DNA from 3 places in the Selenomonas sp. AB3002 genome. Region 1 is predicted to be linked to each of the others. Evidence: predicted binding sites of a transcription regulator. Region 1 holds the regulator's gene; each other region holds the start of a gene.
What was found. The regulator HrcA, encoded in region 1, represses chaperone genes, less so after heat shock. The targets are predictions, from matches to a motif close to TGTTAGCACTCNNNNNNNNNGAGTGCTAACA.
Positions count from the first base shown of each region.

Region 2: a site for HrcA is predicted at 2,087-2,117, ahead of groES (co-chaperone GroES). Genes of this name have one in related genera too.
Region 3: a site for HrcA is predicted at 1,470-1,500, ahead of htpG (molecular chaperone HtpG). Genes of this name have one in related genera too.

Region 1 covers NZ_JNIO01000002.1:521,533-524,812, reverse strand. Annotated here, with positions in the region: gene P159_RS0102755 (glycosyltransferase family 2 protein) at 1-1,127, shown strand, start outside; gene hrcA (heat-inducible transcriptional repressor HrcA) at 1,292-2,326, shown strand; gene grpE (nucleotide exchange factor GrpE) at 2,374-2,994, shown strand; gene dnaK (molecular chaperone DnaK) at 3,038-3,280, shown strand, end outside.
Region 2 covers NZ_JNIO01000008.1:116,041-119,320, reverse strand. Annotated here, with positions in the region: gene groL (chaperonin GroEL) at 109-1,734, opposite strand; gene groES (co-chaperone GroES) at 1,765-2,046, opposite strand; gene P159_RS0108085 (ANTAR domain-containing protein) at 2,353-2,946, opposite strand; gene tsaD (tRNA (adenosine(37)-N6)-threonylcarbamoyltransferase complex transferase subunit TsaD) at 2,979-3,280, opposite strand, start outside.
Region 3 covers NZ_JNIO01000002.1:91,556-94,835, reverse strand. Annotated here, with positions in the region: gene P159_RS0100680 (ABC transporter ATP-binding protein) at 1-604, shown strand, start outside; gene P159_RS0100675 (ABC transporter permease) at 601-1,353, shown strand; gene htpG (molecular chaperone HtpG) at 1,544-3,280, shown strand, end outside.

The DNA.
Region 1 (3,280 bases):
TTGTCTTTCCTGATGCTGATGAGTATTTTGATGAGGCCTCGCAGCAGCGCATACCTGCCTTGTTGAAAGAGTTGGAGGGCAGGAACATATTAGGGGTTACCTGCCCTTTGATCAATATAGATAAGGACGATAACAACCGGGTCATGGAAGCTATCGTGCAGTTGCGGATCTTCCGCAATCTGCCCCAGCTCAGATATCAGGGGTATATCCATGAAGTCCTGGCGGGGATTCCCCAGCAGAGCATCTATCTGGCCCGTGAGCTGACAGTCTACCACACGGGCTATTCCTCCCGGCAGCAGCTGAAGAAGTTCACACGCAACCTGGAGATGCTGGAGGCAGGACGGCAGCAGTATGGTGACTCCCCCGGGGAGTGGCACTATTTCATGGATACTTACTATGGCTTGCGGGACTATGAGAAGGCCATGGTGTATGCAAAAAAGATCATCGAAGAACCAAATCTTCCCCCACATGACCGCAAGAATGCCTGGGAGACCTGGGCCAGTAGCTGTCTCAAGGGGGGACATACCATACGGGAGGCATTGGTGCCTTTGGAAGGTGGGCTGAAGGAGTATCCGAGATTCTACCGCCTGCAGGCTATGAAAGGGCTGTGCCTCTTCGAAGCACGGCTTTATGAGGAAGCGGAGCAAATCCTGCGAAAGGCTTTAGACGGGGAGGAAGAACTGAGCAAATCTCAGGGGGATGAGGCTGTCACTGACAGTTCCCGCAGGCTGCTGCCCCATATCCACGCCCGTTTGGGAGAGATGGCATATATGGGAGGAAGGGAAGATGAAGCTCTGAATGAGTATCTGGCTGCCCTGCAGCTGAGCCGCCACTTGCCAGATATCCTGCGTGCCTTTCAGTCGCTCTTGCAGAAGCAGGGCATAGGTGCTGCTGATCAAATTGAGCTTTTGGGTGGTTTGTACAGCGGCAGGGAGGATATGATCTTCCTGGCAGAGAACCTCACCCCCCGGGCAGGGCAGGTGTGGCTTTATTATAGGAAGAAGGCTGGGCTGGCTGTGGAGGAGGCGGATTCCTTCCTGATTGGCGGGCATATACCTGCGGCGGCTTTGGAAGCTGGCAGAGTTTTAGGGGCCTGCCGAAGAGTGCGGAACTGGGCAGGAGGCTGAGTGTGTTTGACAGGTGTCTTCATCTGAAGCAGATGGGGACACTTATTTTTTGACTTTTTGATTTTTCTATTGACTTTTTGTTTTATGCGGTGTATATTCTTATTAGATTCAATTTAGCACTCATTTAACGAGAGTGCTAACAGGACCCGGCGGGGAGGTGAGGGGTGCCAATGGAACTGGATGCACGCAAGCAAAAAGTGCTGAAGGCCATTATTGATGACTACATCGAATCGGCTGAACCGGTTGGTTCCCGTACCCTTGCCCGCAAGCATGATTTGGGGGTTAGCCCCGCCACCATCCGCAATGAGATGGCGGATTTGGAGATGCTGGGTTACCTGGAGCATCTGCACACTTCTTCGGGGCGGGTGCCCTCATCCAAGGGATACCGCTTCTATGTGAATGGGCTGATTCCGCCGAAGCCGGTCAGCGATGAGGAAAAGAAACTCATCAACGACTGGTATCAGGCAAGGGTTCGTCGCATTGACGAGGTGTTCCAGGAGACTGCCAGGATCATTTCCAAGGTGACGAAGAACGTCTCCCTGGTGTTGGCACCTCAGCTGACCCAGGCCAGGTTCCGGGTGCTGCAGTTCCTGCCCCTGGATGACAGGCGGGTCATCACGGTGCTGATGACGGATGCAGGCTTTGTGGAAAACAAGATTGTGGAGATGCCGGATGGCGCTACTTTCGAAGATTTCCAGCGCATGGCTGCTGTCATCAACAAGAATCTGGCGGGCAAGTCTCTTTCTGCCATCTCTCCTGACAGGCTGCTGCCTATCCGGGATGAGATTGGGGACGAGGGCTTGTACGAATCTGCCCTTGAAGTGGTGAATCGGGCGCTGGACTCAGGCAAGCAGGAAAGGCTTTACCTGGGAGGCACCACTCAGATGCTGACACAGCCTGAGTTCCACGATGTGGAGAAGGTCAAGCACACTTTGATGATGCTTGAGGAGGAGGAACTTATCAAGGATATCCTCCACGCCCACATGGGAGACGGCCTGGAGGTCACCATCGGCCAGGAAAATGAGGATTCCCACATGAAGGACAGCAGCATCATCACGGCCACGTATCATCTGAACGGGGAGCTTCTGGGCACCATTGCAGTGCTGGGACCTACCCGCATGGAGTACGCCAAGGCCATGAGCCTGCTGGAATATATGAATGACAATCTTACCGAGGTCATCAGAAAGTACAACTGGTGAAGCGGTACGAGATGACCATAAGGAAGGTGAAGGAATTGCCATCATTCATGAAAGATGAATTAAAGAAAAAAGATGAGCAGAAGCTGGCGGACATGCAGGAGGAAATCAAGCGTGCTGTAGGCAAGGAGGCGGAGGGAGAAGCTGAAGAGGCTCCTACTGCCGAAGAAAATGCCGAGACTGAAGCTCAGGCAGAACCTCAGGAAGAGGTTGCCATTGCCAAGGCTGAGCTTGAAAAGCTGCAGGCGGCTGTGCAGGAAAAGGAAGAGCGTGCTCTTCGCCTGCAGGCTGATTTCGAGAATTTCCGCCGCCGCACCGCCAAGGAAAAGGAAGAGCTTTCTGCAGTGGTGACTCAGGGCATCCTGAAGGATATGCTTCCTCTTCTGGATAACTTCGAGCGGGCCATGGCTGCTGAGGCCAAGGACATTGATTCCTTCAAGCAGGGCGTGGAGATGATCTTCAAGCAGTTTGGGGAAGTCCTAGTGAAGAACGGCCTTGAGCATATCGAGGTTGAGGGCGCTAAATTCGACCCCAACTTCCACCAGGCAGTCATGCGGGTGGAGAACCCGGAGCTGGAGGATGAGACCATTGCCCAAGAACTCCAGAAGGGCTACATGGTGAAAGGCCGCGTGATTCGCCCCAGCATGGTGCAGGTTGTAGCGAACAGCTAAATATTTTGTTAATAATTTAGTTTACACATATAGGAGGATTATCATGTCAAAGGTTATTGGTATTGACTTAGGTACTACGAACTCCGTCGTCTCCGTCATGGAAGGCGGCGAGCCTACTGTTATCACGAACCCCGAGGGCAGCCGCATCACCCCGTCTGTGGTGGGCTTCACCAAGGACGGCCAGCGTCTGGTGGGCCAGTTGGCCAAGCGCCAGGCTGTGTCCAACCCGGACCGCACCATTGCTTCCATCAAGCGCCACATGGGCGAGAGTGACTACAAGGTCAGC
Region 2 (3,280 bases), on a different contig from region 1:
TTTTTCATTGGCTAAATGAGCTTTGATAAAGCATATTAAAAAGCACCACTCGCTCAACCAGAACGAGTGGTGCTTTCTTTCCTATACGGACAGTACTCTTATGCCTTATTACATCATGCCGGGCATGCCGCCGCCCATGCCGGGAGCCGGAGCCGGGGGCTCCTTCTCGGGCTTATCAGCCACCAGGGTCTCGGTGGTGAGAACCATGGCAGCGATGGAAGCAGCGTTCTGCAGAGCGGAACGGGTGACCTTGGCAGGATCTACGATACCAGCCTGGATCATGTCAACGTAAGTGTTGTCCACAGCGTTGAAGCCGATGCCGTCACCAGCCTTCTTCACGTTCTCAACTACCACGGAACCCTCGAGGCCTGCGTTGTCAGCGATCTGGCGGACAGGCTCCTCGATAGCGCGGCGAACGATGTTCACACCTACCTTCACATCGCCCTCAGCCTCAATCTTGTCGAGAGCCGGGAGGATGTCGATGAAGGTGGTGCCGCCGCCTGCTACGATGCCTTCCTCACGGGCAGCACGGGTAGCATTGAGGGCATCCTCGATGCGGTACTTCTTGTCCTTCATCTCAACTTCGGTGGCAGCACCGATCTCGATGACAGCTACGCCGCCAGCCAGCTTGGCAAGGCGCTCCTGGAGCTTCTCCTTGTCGAAGTCGGAAGTAGTAGCCTCAATCTGCTTCTTGATCTGCTCCACGCGGGACTTGATGGCTTCCTTATCGCCATAGCCGTCCACGATGGTGGTGTTGTCCTTGGTAGAACGAACCTGGTTGGCACGACCGAGGTCTTCGAGAGTCACGCTGTCCAGCTTGCGGCCCAGCTCCTCGCTGATGACCTGGCCGCCGGTAAGGATAGCGATATCCTCCAGCATAGCCTTGCGGCGGTCGCCGAAGCCCGGAGCCTTCACAGCCAGAGCCTTGAAGGTGCCGCGGAGCTTGTTCACCACGATAGTAGCGAGAGCCTCGCCATCAAGGTCCTCAGAAATGACCATGAGCTGCTTGCCCTGCTTCACAACCTGCTCCAGGATGGGCAGGATATCAGCGATAGCGGAAATCTTGCGGTCGGTGATGAGGATGTAAGGATCATCCAGGACAGCTTCCATCTTGTCCGTATCGGTAACCATGTACGGAGAGATGTAGCCACGGTCGAACTGCATGCCCTCTACCACTTTCAGGTTGGTATCCATGGACTTGGACTCCTCAACGGTGATGACGCCGTCCTGGCCCACTTTCTCCATGGCATCAGCAATCAGCTGGCCAACTTCCTCATCAGCGGAGGAGATGGTAGCAACCTGTGCGGTAGCAGCCTTGCTCTCAATGGGCTTAGCCTTGGTCTGGATTTCCTCTACCAGAGCCTTCACAGCCTTCTCGATGCCCTTCTTCACGATCATGGGGTTGGCACCGGCAACCACGTTTCGCATGCCCTCATGAATCATAGCCTGTGCCAGCAGGGTTGCAGTAGTGGTACCGTCACCAGCGATATCGTTGGTCTTGGTAGCAACTTCCTTTACCAGCTGGGCGCCCATGTTCTCAAAGGGATCTTCCAGCTCGATGTCACGGGCAATGGTCACGCCATCATTGGTGATGGTGGGAGCGCCAAACTTCTTGTCCAACACTACGTTGCGGCCCTTGGGCCCAAGGGTGACCTTCACAGCGTTAGCCAGTGCGTCAACGCCGCGGCCAAGAGCACGGCGTGCTTCTTCGTCAAACAAAATCTGCTTTGCCATTTATATTACCTCCAAAAGGTTCTGATTCAATTAGAGAACTGCCAGGATGTCGCTCTCGCGGATGACCAGGTAATCCTTGTCATCAACCTTGACCTCAGTCCCGGAATATTTAGAGAAGAGGATGTCGTCGCCAACCTTGACTTCCATCTCAGCGCGCTGGCCATTGTCCAGAAGCTTGCCTGCGCCTACAGCCACAACCTTGCCCTTCTGGGGCTTCTCTTTGGCAGTGTCCGGCAGCACAATGCCGCTGGCAGTCTTGACATCGCCCTCGGAAACTTCAATGACAACTCTTTCGCCCAATGGCTTAATCATATTTATCTTCCTCCCATATAGAAATATACAAGATTCAATCTGTTAGCACTCACTCACGTCGAGTGCTAATCACAGGTATTATGATAACGCTTGAACATCAAAAAGTCAATAAATAAAATTAAAAAAGTCAAAAAAACAAAGCACCCGCCCCCTCCTAACATCAGGGTCGAATGCTTTGTTTAATCATATCAAGGTAAGCGAAGGCCACAGGTGCAGCATAAGCGGAACGTGTGAAATTTTGCCACAGGCAAAATTTCAAGTGAAGCGTTGCTGTACCTGTGGCCTGAACGCCTTAACGTGCAGGTCTCACACTTTACCACCCGTGGCTTTGATAATGGCCTCGGCCACGGACTTCACCGTCAGCCGCTTGTACATGGCATAACGCTGGATGCGACGGTGTGCCTCCTGCTCGCTCATGTGATGCTTCTTCATAAGGATGCCCTTGGCCTGATCCAGAATCTTCCGCAGAGCCAGGAGGTCGCGCAGCTCCTCAGCCTCCTGGCGGAGACTTTTTGCTTCCTGCCATCTGGCAGAAGCTATAGCAAGAGATGTGAGGATTTCCTCATCCTCCGCTCCCTCAGGCAGGCAGCCGTAAATGCCCAGCAAGGCCAGTTCAGGAGCAGCCTTTCCCAATACCAGGACGGGAGCCAGCTTCGCCAGCCTTGCCAGGCTTTCTGTACCTTCCGGCTCTGTCCCCAGGTGAAATAACACGGCTCCCGGTTTCTTTTCTATAGCAAGCTCAAGGGCTCTGGCAGGTTCCCCTGCCTCTCCCGAGAGCTCAAAACCGGCTTTCTTGAAAATACTCTTGTACTGGAGACGCAAGCGGTACTCCGGCTCGACTAACAAAACGCTGGGCAATCCCTGGGGCATAAATTCATCCCTGTCCTTTACTGGTACCAAAAAGCTGCTTCATATCATCTCACAAACTAAATTTATTTATCTGTCAGGGTAAGTCCCGGCACGGCATTCAGATAATGGTCGCTGTAAAGCCCGGCCTGTGCCTGATAGTACCCACGGCAGGCAATCATGGCGGCGTTGTCCGTGCAGAGGATTTTGCTGGGATAGGAGAACTTCACTCCGCGCCTGCCTGCCTCTTCCCTGAGCCTTGCCTCCAGGCCGCTGTTAGCGGCCACGCCACCTGCCAGTACCAGTGTATCTCTGCCTGCTTCTGCCACTGCCTCAAAGGCCTTGTGGGTCAGCACCTCGATGACGGAATGCTGGAAGGAAGCGGCAA
Region 3 (3,280 bases), 430 kb from region 1:
CAAGGATTATGAAGGCCAGGTGACCGTGGGGGGCAGGCCACTGGACACCCGGAAGATGACCATCGGCTTCATGCCCCAGAGCTACGGCCTTCTGCCCTGGCGCACGGTGGCGGAGAATATCCGTCTGGGGCGGAAGGTCAAGGGGCTCTGGCAGCAGGAGGACGAGAAGAAGCTTGAGGAGCTTGCTTCCAGACTGGGACTTTCTGGTTTGCTTGACCGCTATCCCCGGGAGCTTTCCGGGGGACAGCAGCAGAGGGTGAGCCTGGCCCGCGTGTTCCTCCTGCAGCCGGATATCCTGCTGATGGATGAGCCTTTCTCTGCCCTTGATGCCATCACCCGGGAGGAAATGCAGGATGTGTTCCGGGAACTGTGGCAGCAGGAATCCATTACCACCATCCTGGTGACTCACTATGTGGAGGAAGCCCTCTATCTGGGGGGGCAGATTGCAGTCATGGGAGAGGATGGGCAGATTGCCGAGCTTTTGGACAATCCCACCGGGGAGACTCCCCTGCGCCGCAGCGATGAGCGCTTCTTCCAGCTGGGGCGGCAGCTCAGGCAAAAGCTGAAGCCCAAGCTTCCTGGCAGGGGAGGTGAGGGCGCATGAACTTCAGAAGAACCCGAGGAGTGCTGCTGGCCTATTGCCTGGGGGCTGTCTTCCTGATTATCCTCTGGCAGGTGCTTGCCCTGCTCATGCACAAGCCCATTGTGCCCCTGCCGGAAAAGGTCTTTGTGCGGCTAGTAAGTGTTTTCGCCGGAGATATTGCCATCCATGCTCTCTACAGCCTTTGGCGCATTGCAGCAGGGCTTTTCATAGCAGTGCTCATCGGCTATCCCTTGGGCTGCCTCATGGGGTATTTCCACAAGGCGGACAAGTATCTGGCTCCGCTGGTGTACCTAACTTATCCGATTCCCAAGATTGCCCTGCTGCCCATCCTGATGCTGCTGGCAGGAGTGGGGGAGATGTCAAAGATCATCATGATCTTCCTCATCATCGTCTTTCAGGTCATCGTGGCGGTGCGTGATGCCATCAAGGCCATCCCGGAGGAGACTTACTATCCCCTGTACTCCCTGGGAGCCAGGTTCCGGCAGATTCTCAGAGAAGTCATTTTCCCTGCTTCCCTGCCGAAGTTCATCACTGCTGTCCGCGTGGCCATGGCCACCGCCATTTCCGTGCTTTTCTTCACGGAAACCTTCGGCACCCAGTATGGCATGGGCTACTACATCATGGATGCCTGGCTGCGAGTGAATTACCTTGATATGTACGCAGGCATCGTGGTGCTGAGCCTCATAGGGCTGTGCCTGTTCGGCATCATCGACATGGTAGAAGCCAGAGCCTGCAGGTGGCAGAAGTAAGCAGGCTCAATTATTCATCAACAGGAAAATCTCCCTGGACAGGCATGACTGCCTTGCCAGGGAGATTTTTTGACTTATTGACTTTTAGCCGCCATCGTAGTATATTATTATCTGTACGCTGGCACTCATGGTATGAGAGTGCTAACAAACTAGTTAATGATATTCCAAAATAAAGGAAGGTAATTGCAACATGGCTAAAGAAACCCATGAATTCCAAGCGGAAACCAAGAAACTCCTGGATTTGATGATCAACTCCATCTATACCAACCATGAGATTTTCCTGCGGGAGCTGATTTCCAATGCTTCCGATGCCATTGACAAGCTCCATTTCGAGAGCCTCACCAACCGCGACCTGCTGGAAGGGGATGAGGATTACGAGATCTTCCTCATTCCTGATAAAGACAGCCACACCCTGACCATTGCTGACAATGGCCTGGGCATGAACAAGGAAGAGGTCATCACCAATATCGGCACCATTGCCCAGTCCGGCACCAAGGCTTTCCTGGAGCAGATCCAGAAGGCCAAGGAAGCCCAGGGCGAGGGCTCCGAGCTGACCGACAAGGAGCTTATCGGCCAGTTCGGCGTGGGCTTCTACTCTGCTTTCATGGTGGCAGAGAAAGTCACCATCATCACCCGCAAGGCTGGCGAGACTCAGGGCTGGCGTTGGGAGTCCACTGCTGATGGCAATTACACCATCGAGGAGTGCGACAAGGAGAAGCGCGGCACCACCATCACCATCACCTTGAAGAAGGAGTTCTACGGTGATGAGGCTGAGGAGAACTTCACTGAGAACTACAAGCTCCAGAATCTGGTGAAGAAGTATTCCGACTATGTGCGCTACCCCATCAAGATGAGCTTCGAGGTGACTGAGCAGCCCAAGGACGACAAGGGCGAGCCCATCAAGGATGCAGAGCCCATCAAAAAGACGGAAATCCGCACCCTGAACTCCATGAAGCCCCTCTGGACCAAGAGCAAGAGCGAGCTCAAGGACGAGGACTACAACGAGTTCTTCAAGAATCAGTTCCATGAGTGGGAGAACCCCATGGAGGTGTTCCACACCAAGGCTGAGGGTACTGTGGAATACACGGCCCTTCTCTGCATCCCCGCCAAGGCTCCCTTCAACCTCTATCACACGGACTATGAGCCGGGCCTGCAGCTCTACTCCCGCCACGTGTTCATCATGGACAAGTGCAAGGACCTGCTGCCTGACTACCTGCGCTTTATGAAGGGCCTGGTGGATTCCCCCGACCTTTCCCTGAACATCTCCCGCGAGCTCTTGCAGCAGAGCCGTGAGCTCAAGACCATCGGCAAGGCTCTGGAGAAGAATATCCTTAAGTCCCTCAGCAAGAAGCTGGAGAAGCATCGCGAGGACTATGAGAAGTTCTGGAACGAGTACGGCAAGTCCCTGAAGATTGGCGTCTACAACAGCATGTATGGCGGCAGCGACACCATCGACAAGCTGAAGGACCTGCTGCTCTTCATGAGCTCCAAGGAGGGCAAGCTGGTGACTCTCAAGGAGTATGTGGAGCGCATGCCTGAGAGCCAGAAGAAGATTTACTATGCTACTGCCCGCGATAAGGAGACCATCGAGCATCTGCCGCAGATGGAGCTCTTGCGTGACAAGGGCATTGAGGTGCTCTACCTCCTGGACCCCGTGGATGAGTTCGCCATCGAGTCCATCCATCAGTATGACAGCAAGGACTTCCACTCCATCAGCAAGGGTGATCTTGACCTGGATGATGCCGAGTCCCAGGAGGTCAAGAAGGAGACTGAGGAAATCGCCAAGTCCAATGATGACCTGATGAAGGATATCAAGGAGACCCTTGGTGACAAGGTAGCTGATGTGAAGGTTTCCAGCCGCCTGAAGTCCAGCGCCGTGTGCCTGGTGGCAGATGAAGCCGGCCCGTCTCTCTCCATGGAGCAGACC